Regions from separate parts of the Pseudoalteromonas sp. SG45-3 genome, predicted to be linked through region 1. Evidence: predicted binding sites of a transcription regulator. Region 1 holds the regulator's gene; the other holds the start of a gene.
What was found. Region 1 encodes sigma-54, which starts transcription at its own class of promoters, with help from an activator protein. Its sites were predicted from a motif close to GTTGGCACGNNNNTNGNNT; they were not measured.
Positions count from the first base shown of each region.

Region 2: H5126_RS04100 (DUF2726 domain-containing protein) is a predicted target of sigma-54. The motif match lies at 2,384-2,402, and genes of this name have one in related genera.

Region 1 is NZ_JACJEN010000004.1:227,703-234,125, forward strand. Features, by position in the region: gene lptC (LPS export ABC transporter periplasmic protein LptC) at 1-399, shown strand, start outside; gene lptA (lipopolysaccharide transport periplasmic protein LptA) at 389-934, shown strand; gene lptB (LPS export ABC transporter ATP-binding protein) at 931-1,656, shown strand; gene H5126_RS07175 (RNA polymerase factor sigma-54) at 1,726-3,225, shown strand; gene hpf (ribosome hibernation promoting factor) at 3,252-3,539, shown strand; gene ptsN (PTS IIA-like nitrogen regulatory protein PtsN) at 3,544-3,996, shown strand; gene rapZ (RNase adapter RapZ) at 4,015-4,860, shown strand; gene H5126_RS07195 (HPr family phosphocarrier protein) at 4,903-5,175, shown strand; gene mgtE (magnesium transporter) at 5,307-6,423, shown strand, end outside.
Region 2 is NZ_JACJEN010000002.1:368,280-374,702, reverse strand. Features, by position in the region: gene arcB (aerobic respiration two-component sensor histidine kinase ArcB) at 1-1,174, opposite strand, end outside; gene folE2 (GTP cyclohydrolase FolE2) at 1,406-2,326, shown strand; gene H5126_RS04100 (DUF2726 domain-containing protein) at 2,442-3,038, shown strand; gene mtnN (5'-methylthioadenosine/S-adenosylhomocysteine nucleosidase) at 3,161-3,868, shown strand; gene H5126_RS04090 (regulatory signaling modulator protein AmpE) at 3,869-4,813, shown strand; gene tyrS (tyrosine--tRNA ligase) at 4,877-6,076, opposite strand; gene H5126_RS04080 (peptidoglycan DD-metalloendopeptidase family protein) at 6,400-6,423, shown strand, end outside.

The DNA.
Region 1 (6,423 bases):
TATGATGAGCAAGGTAAAATTAGCCACAAAGTCACTGCGGCTAAAATGGAGCTATACCAGCAATTAGGTTTCACGTTTTTTGAAAAACCCATTTTTACTTTATATAACGAGCAACAAACGTGGCAAATAAATGCAGACGAAGCAACATTATATGAAGATAAACAATTAATTTTAGAAGGTAATGTGGTTGCCAAAAATTTAACCGATAACGCCATGATAGACAAAATCAATGCTGATAATATTCAGGTTGATATAAAGTTATTAACAATGCGTTCGGAGCAACCCGTCATTATCACTGGACCCAATTTAAAAATCACCGGTAAAGGCCTAGAAGCCGACTTGAAAACCGAAGTGATAAAACTAATTAACCATACGCGAACCATATATTATGACCAATAAAATATTAAAATCACTTATAATTCCTACACTTATACTAGCGTTTAATAGTAGTGCTGCAGAGCAAAACACGCAACCTGCTGCCAATCAAATTTCAATAAGTGCCGACAAGCAAGAAGGTCAATTGAAAGCTAATGTGGGTATTTTTGAGAAAAACGTTGAGATTATTCACGGTAATCGCCGCATTACAGCCGATCGCCTAGAAGTACACAAACGTGATGAACTTGGTGATAATAAACAATTATTAATTGCCACAGGTAGCCCTGCGCACTTTGAAGAAAAGCAATCAGACGGCACGACTATGAGCGCCAGTGCTGACGAAGTACGTTATGATGTATCTAAGCGTTTTTTAACGCTTGTTGGTAATGCACAAGTTTCGCAAGCCGGACAAAAAATAAATGCTAAAAGCATTACCTACGACATAGAGCAGCAGCTCATCAGTGCCGAAAAAGATGAAAACTCAACTGACCGCGTTCACACAATTTTAGTACCGATCGAAGCTAAAAAAAGTAAAAAAGGCGATAAAGGTCAACCATGAGCACATTAAAAGCAGAACTATTGGCAAAAAGCTATAAAGGTCGTGAAGTTGTAAAAAACGTCGGCCTTGAAGTACAAGCTGGCAGTATAGTTGGCTTACTTGGCCCTAACGGTGCTGGTAAAACAACGACTTTTTATATGATTGTAGGGCTTGTTCCTAGCGACAAAGGTAAAATATCTATTGATGATAACGATATTACTCTTTTACCTATGCATAGTCGTGCTAGATTAGGCATAGGCTACTTACCACAAGAGTCATCGATTTTTAGAAAGCTGACTGTTTATCAAAACTTAATGGCCATTTTAGAAACACGCAAAGAACTAAATAAACAAGCCAGAGAAGACACGCTCAATAACTTATTAGATGAATTTAGCATACAACACATTCGTGATAGCCAAGGTATGGCATTATCGGGTGGAGAACGTCGTCGTGTAGAAATAGCACGAGCGCTGGCAGCAGATCCTAAATTTATATTACTGGATGAACCGTTTGCCGGTGTTGACCCTATTTCGGTATTAGATATAAAGAAAATAATAGAACATCTTAAAAATCGTGGGATTGGTGTATTAATTACCGACCATAACGTAAGAGAGACCCTTGATGTTTGTGAAAAAGCCTACATTGTTTCTCATGGGGAGCTGATTGCATCAGGTACTCCAGAACACGTATTAAATGATAAAACAGTACGCGATGTTTACTTAGGCGAGCAATTTAGGCTGTAACATTTACGCCATGTCTTTAAGCATCTGCTAGTATTAATTATAACAACATAAAAGGATTGTTAGAGATACATGAGGCAATCACTACAGCTGCGCATGGGCCAGCAACTTACAATGACTCCACAGTTGCAACAAGCTATTCGTTTGTTGCAACTCAGTACATTGGATCTCCAGCAAGAAATACAAGAAGCTCTCGACAGTAATCCACTATTAGAGGTTGAAGAGGCAGACTATTCCGAAGACGCTGCTGGTAAAAACGAGCAAAAAGCTGATACCGATGACATAACTGTTAGCGCATCTGCTGATGATGCTCCGAGCGAATATGAACAAGATACTGGTGAAGCACTTGCAAAAGACACGCTAAGTGACGACATGGCTATGGATGTTAGTTGGGATGAGTACATGAGTGCCGCTCCTGCAGCCTCATCAGGTCCAATGCCCGAAGACGAATCAATATACCAAGGCGCCTCTACTGAAACGCTCCATGAGTATTTAATGTGGCAATTACAACTAACGCCATTTAGCCCTACAGACGAAGCTATTGCTATTGCTATTGTAGAAGCTGTCGATGATTCAGGTATTTTAACACTAAGCTGCGAAGAGATTTTAGAAAGCTTTAATCAAGAAAACGAAGATGATAACGAAGTCGAACTTGATGAAATTGAAGCGGTATTAAAACGCATCCAACTGTTTGATCCTGTTGGTATTGCTGCACGTAGTTTACAAGAGTGTTTGTGTATTCAGCTTAATCAATTTGATAAAGAAACACCTTATATTAATGAAACGAAAATGATTTTAACCGAGCATATTGATCTATTAGCAGCTCGCGACTATCGTACATTAATGAAAAAAACTAAGCTCAAAGAAGAAGAGCTTAAAGAAGTAATGACACTAATACATACTCTCAACCCAAAACCTGCAGATACTATTGTAAGGGAAGAATCTGAGTATGTTATTCCTGATGTGTCAGTTAAAAAAATTAAAGGCCGCTGGGTTGTCGAATTAAACCCAGATAGCATGCCTAAAATTCGTGTTAATAGCCAATACGCAGCAATGTCTCGCACTGTAAAATCAAGTGGCGACAGCCAGTTTATTCGCTCACATTTACAAGAAGCTAAATGGTTTATTAAAAGCTTAGAAAGTAGAAACGACACGCTATTAAAAGTTACTAATTGTATTGTTAAGCAACAACAAGGCTTTTTTGAACATGGCCCTGAAGCCATGAAACCAATGGTTTTAAATGATGTGGCTGAAATGGTAGAAATGCACGAATCGACAATTTCGCGTGTTACTACTCAAAAGTACATGCATACACCCCGTGGTATATTTGAGCTTAAATATTTTTTCTCAAGCCATGTAAGTACTGAAAACGGTGGTGAATGTTCATCTACAGCAATACGTGCGCTTATCCGAAAATTAATCGCAGCAGAAAACTCAGCAAAACCATTGAGTGATAGCAAAATAGCGGATATATTGGCTGAGCAAGGAATTAAAGTAGCGAGACGTACAATCGCAAAATACCGCGAATCTCTTGCTATTCCACCGTCAAATCAGCGTAAAAGTCTGATTTAAGACGCTAAACTAAGAGGGTAATGCTTATGCAACTAAACTTAACTGGTCGTCACGTAGAATTAACCGATTCACTAAGAGACTATATTAATACTAAATTTGCGAAGCTTGAAAGACACTCTGATCATATTAATAATGTTCATGTCATTCTCGATGTAGAAAAATTAAATCAAAAAGCAGAAGCCACAATACACGTAAGCGGTGCTGAGCTATTTGCCTCTACAGAACATCAAGATATGTATGCCGCTATTGACTCGTTGATCGACAAGCTCGATCGCCAAGTAATCAAACACAAAGAGAAGCTTGCTCGACACTAATATGATGAAATTAAGTTCACTTATATGCCAGGACTGCAGCAAAGCTGCGGTCCTTTTTAATAGCAAAAAAAGAATTTTAGAGTTCATTAGCGAACTTGCTCACGACAAACTTCCGTATTTACCGCAACAAGATATTCTTAATGCTTTAATGAGCAGAGAGAAATTAGGTAGTACAGGTATAGGGCGTGGCATTGCTATTCCTCATGGAAGAATGAGCGGTGCAGAAGAGCCTTTGGCTTTAGTGCTCGTTAGCGAAACTCCAATAAACTTTGATGCAATCGATAATCGCCCTGTTGATATTTTTGTCGCACTCATCGTACCAGATGGCGATAACCAGCAGCACTTAAAGACTCTAGCAACCATTGCTGATAAACTAAACAACAAAGATTTTTGTAAACAGTTACGCAGTGCAAAATCTGATACTGAGCTTTACCAAGTTATTGTCGATCAATCATAGTTTTATAAAGGGTGTTAAATGGAGTTAATTATCATAAGCGGCCGTTCTGGTTCTGGAAAGTCGGTTGCTTTGCGCGTTGTAGAAGATTTAGGTTATTATTGCGTAGATAATATTCCAGTAAACCTACTACCTTCATTAGTTCGCAGTGTGTCTGATAGCTACGATAAAATTGCTGTTAGCATTGATGTGCGCAACATCCCTAAAGAACAAGATGAATTTAACGATATTCTTGAATACTTACCTGGCTTTGCAAACCCTACGTTGTTTTATTTAGATAGCGACGATCAGACATTGATCAAACGCTTTTCAGAAACACGCAGATTACACCCACTATCAATAGACTCGTTGCCGCTTGATTTAGCCATCAAAAAAGAAAAAGAATTACTTGATGTATTAACCACTCGCGCCGACTTTATGATAGATACGACTGATTTAAGTGTTCATCAACTCGCTGAATCTATTCGTGAAAAGATTTTAGGTAAAAAAGATAAGCAACTGATTGTCACATTTGAATCATTTGGTTTTAAACACGGTATACCAAAAGAAGCAGACTACGTATTTGATGCACGCTTTTTACCAAATCCACACTGGGAACCAGAGTTGAAGCCTTTAAATGGGTTAGATCAACCGGTTAAAGACTATTTAGCTAATCACAGCATAGTGCAAAAATTCACATGGCAAATTCAAACATTTGTACAAACGTGGTTACCGCATTTAGAAAGAAATAACCGCAGTTATTTAACCATTGCTATTGGGTGTACAGGCGGGCAACATCGCTCTGTGTATTTAGCGCAAACTATCGGTGAAAGTTTTGCAATGACACATCCCAATGTAAAAATTCGCCATCGCGAGCAAGAAAAATAATATAGCTGAATAATCACCTGTTCAGCTTAGGTAGAGTAAGTTATGCATTGTGAAGATACCTTTTTAATAAAAAACAAATTAGGCTTACACGCCAGAGCAGCTACTGTGCTTGCGCAATTAGCAGTACAATTTGATGCGACAATCACATTATTCCAAGATGACAAAGAAGCAGCAGGCGATAGCGTACTTGCATTAATGTTACTTGAAAGTAGCCAAGGAAAAGAAGTTAAAGTTGTTTGTAAAGGCCCTGATTCTGAGCAAGCTTTACACGCTGTTGGAGTATTAATAGCACAACGCTTTAATGAACAAGAATAATCTGTTTTATAAAAACAATATTCGCATTACTAGTGCTTCAATTAAAACAGATATATAAAATAAATAGGTTAGTAACGCCAGTTAACTCACCTCCCCCCATAAAGTAATATAACAATTTATAAAGGACGCCAATGCCAGAAGCTTTTGAACAAGATTATCCACTACAGCAACTAAAGCAGGTGACGAAGTCACTCAATAGTGGTCAATTTGTTCAAGTTAGGCGCATGCTCGCAAAAACGGCTCCTTGTGATACCGCATTATTATTAGAATCATCACCGCATAAAATTCGCCGACTGCTTTGGCAATTGGTCGATCCTGATGTGCAGGGTGATGTTCTTGAAGAATTATCTGAAGATGTTCGTTTAGGCATTATTGCCCAAATGGAACCTAAGCACATTGCCGCCGCAACTGAAGACATGGGCCACGATGACTTAGGTGAAGTATTACGTAGCCTGCCAGATACCGTCTATAAAGACGTTGTTAGCGCGATGGACATTCAAGACCGTGAACGTGCCACGCAAGCACTGTCATATCAAGAGCGTTCAGCAGGTGCGCTAATGAACACCGATACGGTGACCATTCGCCCTGATGTAACACTCGATGTTGTACTTCGTTATATTAGACTGCGTGGTGAGTTACCAGAGGGTACAGATGATTTATATGTTGTTGATAAACATAACTGCTTTATAGGCGCTTTATCGCTGAGTACATTATTAACTAATCCGCCAGAAAAAATTGTCCGCGATTTAATGGATGAAGATTGTGAGTCTATCCCAATCTCAATGGATGAAAGTGAAGTAGCGCAATTATTTGAGCGTCATAATTGGATATCGGCCCCAGTGGTGGACGATAACGACCAACTCCTCGGTCGTGTTACTATCGATGACATCGTTGATGTAATCCGAGAAGATGCCGAGCATAGCTTATTAAGCCTAGCCGGTCTTGATGATGAAGAGGATACATTCGCGCCAGTACTAAAAAGCTCTAAAAAACGCTCAGTTTGGCTAGGAGTTAACTTACTAACCGCACTTGCAGCTGCTTTTGTAGCTAGCTTTTTTGAAGGCACTTTAGATGTGCTCCCTATTTTGGCTGTGCTTAACGGTATTGTCCCTTCTATGGGTGGTGTTGCTGGTAGCCAATCATTAACGCTTGTTATCCGTGGTATTGCAGTAGGTCATATAAACCAAACAAACCAACGTTTCTTGATGATGAAAGAACTGGCCATTGGCGCGCTAAACGGTATTTTGT
Region 2 (6,423 bases), on a different contig from region 1:
GAGTTGGGTCGAGCTGTGCGTAAATATCCAGCACCCCATTGCGCTTAATATCAAACTCTAGCTCTTTTTGCTCCGCGATTAAGCCCGCAAAGTTAACAACGTCATTTATAAAGTCTGATACGTTAATAGAGTTGGTTACTATATCGAGCTGATCTCTATCTATTTTGTCTAAATCAATAATATCGTTAAAAATATTGCCGAGCGTTTCAGCACTCGAAAATATAGTATTCCCCCAACTACGCTGCTGTTTGTTTAAGTCAGTATCAAGCAGCATTCGTGTTAAACCAACAATACCATTGAGCGGTGTACGTAGTTCATGGCTTAATGTGGCAATAAACTTACCTTTGTCTTTATAGGCCGTTTCGAGCGCTTGAGCGGCCTCCTTACGACTTGTGATATCACGACCAAAGCCCAGTAGACCAATGTAATCACCTTCATCATTTATAAAAGGTAATTTACGTAGCTCAAACCAACGCGTTTCGCCATTTACTTCATAGCCCACATCAATGGTTAGTGCTTTATGGCTTTGCTCTACTTCTTTATCGGTTTTCAAAACTTCAGATAAAAAGTGACTAGGGAATATTTGCTCAACCGTTTTGCCAATTAGTTCGCTACTTGATTTGCCCATTACTTCTTCAAACATTTTATTACAACCAGCAAACACGCCATTGTTATCGCGGTAATAAAATAAATCAGGAGATGAATCAACTATTGAGCGCTGCAGCATGCTTTGTTGAGCAAGTTCTTGTTGTGTTTTTTTACGCTCAGCAATTTCTCGTCGTAGTTCTTCAATAGCGCGGTGCTTGGCATGAAATGCCATTTTACGCTCATCAATTTCGATGTTTAGACGGTTAATGTTATCTTTTAGGGTTTGATTTAAAAGCTTTTCTTGCTTGGTGGCGCTATCTAAATAAGCATATGAGGCATCTAGTTGTCGAATTGAATTAAGCAACACACTTATTATTAAAGGAGACACTACAGCCGTAAAAAATACCACGGCTAAAATATCAACAAGGTGTAATTCGCCTATCGCCACATAATAAAACATGCTCGATAAAATAAGAGATACAGTTAAAAATAAAGTGTAACAAATAGCAGCGGTTTTAAATTCACCAAATCGCGTTATTGAGCTGGAAAGTACCCGAGCCCAAGGGCTCAAAGAATAATCGGTCATACGTAATTTTATCTCTTAGCTGTGTACTTAATATAAAGAAGGCAATGCGTATGTATAAACATACCATTTTCCCAGATTTTAGCATTTTTCTCCTACCACTACTCACGTTGTGCGATAAAAACAGAATTTTTCATGTTTGATTTAGCTCATCTATTAAACTCATCATTTCAGCAATAAATTATTTAGTGTAAAATGCCCCGCTTTATTATCCCCAAAATACGAGTAGCGCACATGCAAACCAATATGCCAGATATAGCAGACACTGCACCCGCTTTACAAACAGGTAAATTAGACTGGGTTGGCATGGGCGAAATAGAACTGCCATTTATTTTTGAATCCCGAGACTTATCTCCAGTTACAGTAAACGCCAAAGCTCGTGCATTTGTAAATTTACATAAAGAAGATGCCAAAGGCATTCATATGTCACGTCTATTTTTGGCACTTGATCTGCTTTCAACCGAGCAGCAAGTCAATCCGCAAACGATAGCGCAAGCACTCGATACCTTTATAACTAGCCACGAAGGGCTGAGCAATAAAGCACAAATTGAATTTAAATTTGAATTACCGCTACGCCGTAAGTCACTATTAAGTGGCAAAGCGGGCTGGAAAAGCTACCCAGTTGTACTTACCAGTACAATTGAAAATAACGTTATTAGCTACGAGCTAACCGTAGATGTTACTTATTCTTCAACGTGCCCATGCTCTGCTGCACTTGCGCGCCAGCTTATACAAAACGCGTTTAACGAAAAGTTTAACCAAGAAACGTTGAGCCAAAAAGATGTGCACGAATGGCTAGGCACTACACAAGGTATTGTAGCGACTCCCCACTCGCAGCGCTCTATTGCCAACGTAAAAGTAAAGCTTGATAGCAACATTCAAGAATTTGACGTAGTTACGCTAATTAACACTCTTGAAGCTGAGCTTAAAACACCAGTACAAGCAGCAGTAAAACGTGAAGATGAGCAAGAATTTGCCCGTTTGAATGGTCAAAACCTTATGTTTTGTGAAGATGCAGCGCGTAAAATTAAAGCATTGCTAGAGGCAAACCATTACAGTGATTATTGGCTGCAAATAAACCACTATGAGTCACTGCATGCACACGATGCTGTAGCTATTGCAGTAAAAGGTATTAAAGGAGGCTACAAAGCTTAATCGCTGTGTAGCTATTGCTTGTAAACCAGCCGGTAATTATTTTATAACCCATACTTTTTAGGCACGTAAATTGCTTTGTTTGAGCAGTGTCAATTTGTTGTTATGGAGTTACCGTATGGAATTCGCTTTATTATTAATCCTAGTATTAGTTGTCGGGGCCTCTGTTGTTGCGTCAAAATTTAATGACGATGGCGGAAACCCGTATCCTTTTACTCGCAAGCAAACTGTTTTTACGCAGGTTGAAGGCGCTTTTTTAAATCTTCTAGAGCGTGCTGTAGGCGATCAATATAAAATTGTTAGTCGCGTTAAGTTAATCGACGTTATTGACTGTAAGCAAGGCCTTTCAGTAAAGTCTAAACGTGCTGCTTTAGCTAAAGCTAAAAATAAGCAACTCGACTTTGTTTTAATCGATAAAGAAAAACTAACAATCATTGCTGCTGTTGACCTAGTTAACAATGCCAACAAAGATGGCCACAAAGCTCAACGCGACTGGTTTGTAAACGGTGCACTAGAGTCTGCAGGCATTCCACATATTCGTATGAAAGTTAAATCGGGCTACCGCCCTTCTGAAGTACGCGATGCAATTATGTTTAAACTTGGTAAGCCTGCAGCAACACAAACTCAGCGCCCTGTTCGTAATCGCTCACATAAGCCAGCGGTACTTTCACCTTCTCAAGCTAAAGCGCAAACCACCGCGTTAGCTGAAATTTAAAAAACGAATTAAATACTCTCCTAAAAAGTATTTAAAGCGAGCTCATAAACAAGCTCGCTTTTTTGTTTTTTATTGCTAACTTCACGTATAATCAAGTGATTCAAACTCAGGAATTAAACTTTATGAATGTTGGTATTATTGGCGCAATGGAGCCAGAAGTTAAAATTTTACGTGAAGCTATGCAAAACCCACAAATTTTAACTAAAGCAGGTTTCACTTTTTATACTGGCGAGTTGGCTGGTAACACGGTGACACTTGTTCAATCTGGTATTGGTAAAGTCGCATCAACTATTGCAACTACCTTACTGATCGATAACTTCAAACCTGATTGCATAATTAACACAGGCTCAGCCGGTGGATTCGATCCTTCTCTTAGTGTAGGCGATGTAGTAATTTCGTCAGAAGTACGTCACCACGATGTAGACGTAACTGCTTTTGGCTACGAAATTGGCCAAGTACCACAAATGCCGGCAGGCTTTGCAGCACACCCTAAATTAGTTGAAGCAGCACAGCAAACTATCGAACAAATCAGTGATGTTAAAACACTCGTTGGCTTAATTTGTACTGGTGACACATTTATGTGTGACCCTATACGCATTGATAAAGCACGTAGTGATTTTCCTACAATGCTTGCTGTTGAAATGGAAGGCGCTTCAATTGCACAAACGTGTTTTACGCTAAACACACCATTTGTTGTAATTCGCTCAATGTCTGATATTGCTGGTAAAGAGTCACCACAATCATTTGAAGAATACCTAGAAACAGCATCAATCAACTCATCTAAAATGGTTGTTGCACTTTTAGAAAAGCTTACAGCAGTATCTCTGTAAATGCTTAGCAATATTGTTCAAAATCACTTGGACTTTATTGCCTTTATACTAGCGCTCCTTGCTGAGCGCTTTATTCCCCTTATTAGCTGGTATCATCCTAATACGGCGTTAAATGCTGTTTTTAGTGCTATTGGCAAACGTATATACAAAAGCAAAGAACCTAAAAGCTATCAATATTTGGCAGCTATACTCGCAAGCTCACTTATTTTAAGTGTCATTCTCATTATTGTAGTGTTGCTACTCGAGTTTGCTTTTTATCCTGAATTACTCGCTGGCCTTATTTTATACTTATGCTTAGAAAGTAAGAGCATTGATAAAAAAGCACTTCGCATTGCAAAGCTAACTAAACAAAATCAAAAATCCACAGCGCGCGAATTACTAAAGCCACTGCTTGCCCGTGAAGTTAATAGACTTTCATCAGCTGGTATTATCAAAGCATTAATTGAGAGCTTAATACTGCGCACCGCTCGATACTATTTCGTAGTCATATTTATATTTTTAGCATTTGGCCCTATAGCTGCCCTTGCCTATCGGTTACTTACCTTAATACAACAAGCCTGGCGTAGTGATATCTCCCCAAATAGTTACTTTTTAAAACCGCTTAAAATACTCTTGTTTATTATTGAATATATTCCCATGCGCTTACTCGCTTTAACTATTGCAGCAAGTCGAGCAAGCAAACAAAGCATGCATTATATAAAGCATTATGGCAGGCATTTTTATCAAACAAATACAGGCTGGCTCTTAAGCACATGCTCTGCATCACTTGGCGTGCAGTTGGGCGGGCCTGCAGTTTATTTAGGTACTCGCTTTAATAAAATGCGTATTGGTACTGATAGACTACCTACACCCGAGGATGTACCTGTAATAATTAATAGGTTAAATCAGGCCCGTGTATTTTGGTTGTTAGTAATAGCCAGTATTGAAATATTAAAATTGATTTAAAGGGCTCAAAATACGAGCACAAAAAAACCAGCCGAGGCTGGTTTTTTAGTTTTTAAACTGTGCTTAAGCTACAGTGATGTTTGCAAACTTACGTTTACCTACTTGGTAAATAGCCGTTGTGCCTTTTGCTATTTCAAGTTTGGTATCAGTGATTTTATCTTCACCGTTAAGTTTAACTGCACCTTGCTTAATCATACGCATTGCTTCTGATGTACTTACTACTAAATTTGCTTCTTTAAGCAAGTTAGCAATTAAAATAGTATCTTCTGCAATAGTGATTGTTAGCTCTGGGATTTCATCTGGTAACGCTTTTTTCTGAAAACGCTGAATAAAATCATCATGTGCACCTTGTGCATCAGCTTCACTATGAAAACGAGCAATTAGCTCTTTAGCTAGTTCAATTTTAATATCGCGCGGATTCGTACCTTGCTCAACACGTTCTTTTTGAGCTGCAATTTCTTCAATAGAAAGCGCACTTAATAAGTCGTAGTAACGCCACATTAGCACATCACTAATTGACATTATTTTACCAAACATATCGTTAGGCGCATCAGTAATACCAATGTAATTACCAAGCGACTTAGACATTTTTTGAACGCCGTCAGTACCTTCAAGTAATGGCATCATTAATACTGTTTGCGGCTTTTGACCTTCTACTTTTTGTAGCTCACGGCCCATTAACAAATTAAAGCGCTGATCAGTACCACCTAGTTCAACATCTGACTCTAGTGCAACCGAATCCCAACCTTGTACCAGTGGATATAAAAACTCATGAATTGCAATTGGTTGGCCGCTTCCATAACGCTTTTTAAAGTCATCACGTTCAAGCATACGTGCTACGGTTTGGTTTGCAGCAAGTTTAATCATGCCTGCAGCGCCTAACTTTTCCATCCAAGTAGAGTTAAATGCAACAGTGGTTTTAGCAGGATCTAGAATTTTGAATACTTGTTCTTTATATGTTTCGGCATTGGCTAGTACGTCTTCACGAGTAAGTGGTTTACGCGTTACGTTTTTCCCCGTTGGGTCACCAATCATGCCAGTAAAGTCACCAATTAAGAAAATAACCTCATGACCTAAATCCTGAAAGGTTTTCATTTTATTAATTAGTACAGTGTGTCCTAAGTGTAAATCAGGCGCTGTAGGATCAAAGCCTGCTTTTATTTTTAGCTTCTTGCCCGACTTTAGTTTTTCAACTAGTTCGTCTTCAATTAATATTTCTTCTGCACCGCGTTTTATCTCTGCTAGAGCGGTTTGTAAATCCACTGTGTATTACTCCAAAATTCTGCCGACGAAGGGGCGACTAGTTACTTGCGTAGTCACGGTTTAATAAAGGTTTAAACCGAATAAATAGATGTAGCTAACATAACAAATTTCTACCTAATTAAAACAACTTTTTAAGTGATTCATGCAACTAAACTAAATCAATTGAGTCTTAGCTAGGTAGAGCGTTAAAAAAGGCTTTCTAAGCCCGATTTTAGCGTAGTTTAAGGTCAGTTTAAATCTACAAAACACTAGTATTCGTACATTATTAAGTATATCCTGCAATATTATGTATTTATTATCTTGACAGCAGAAAAAGGCACGTTATGGTTCACGTGGTTCACACGCTC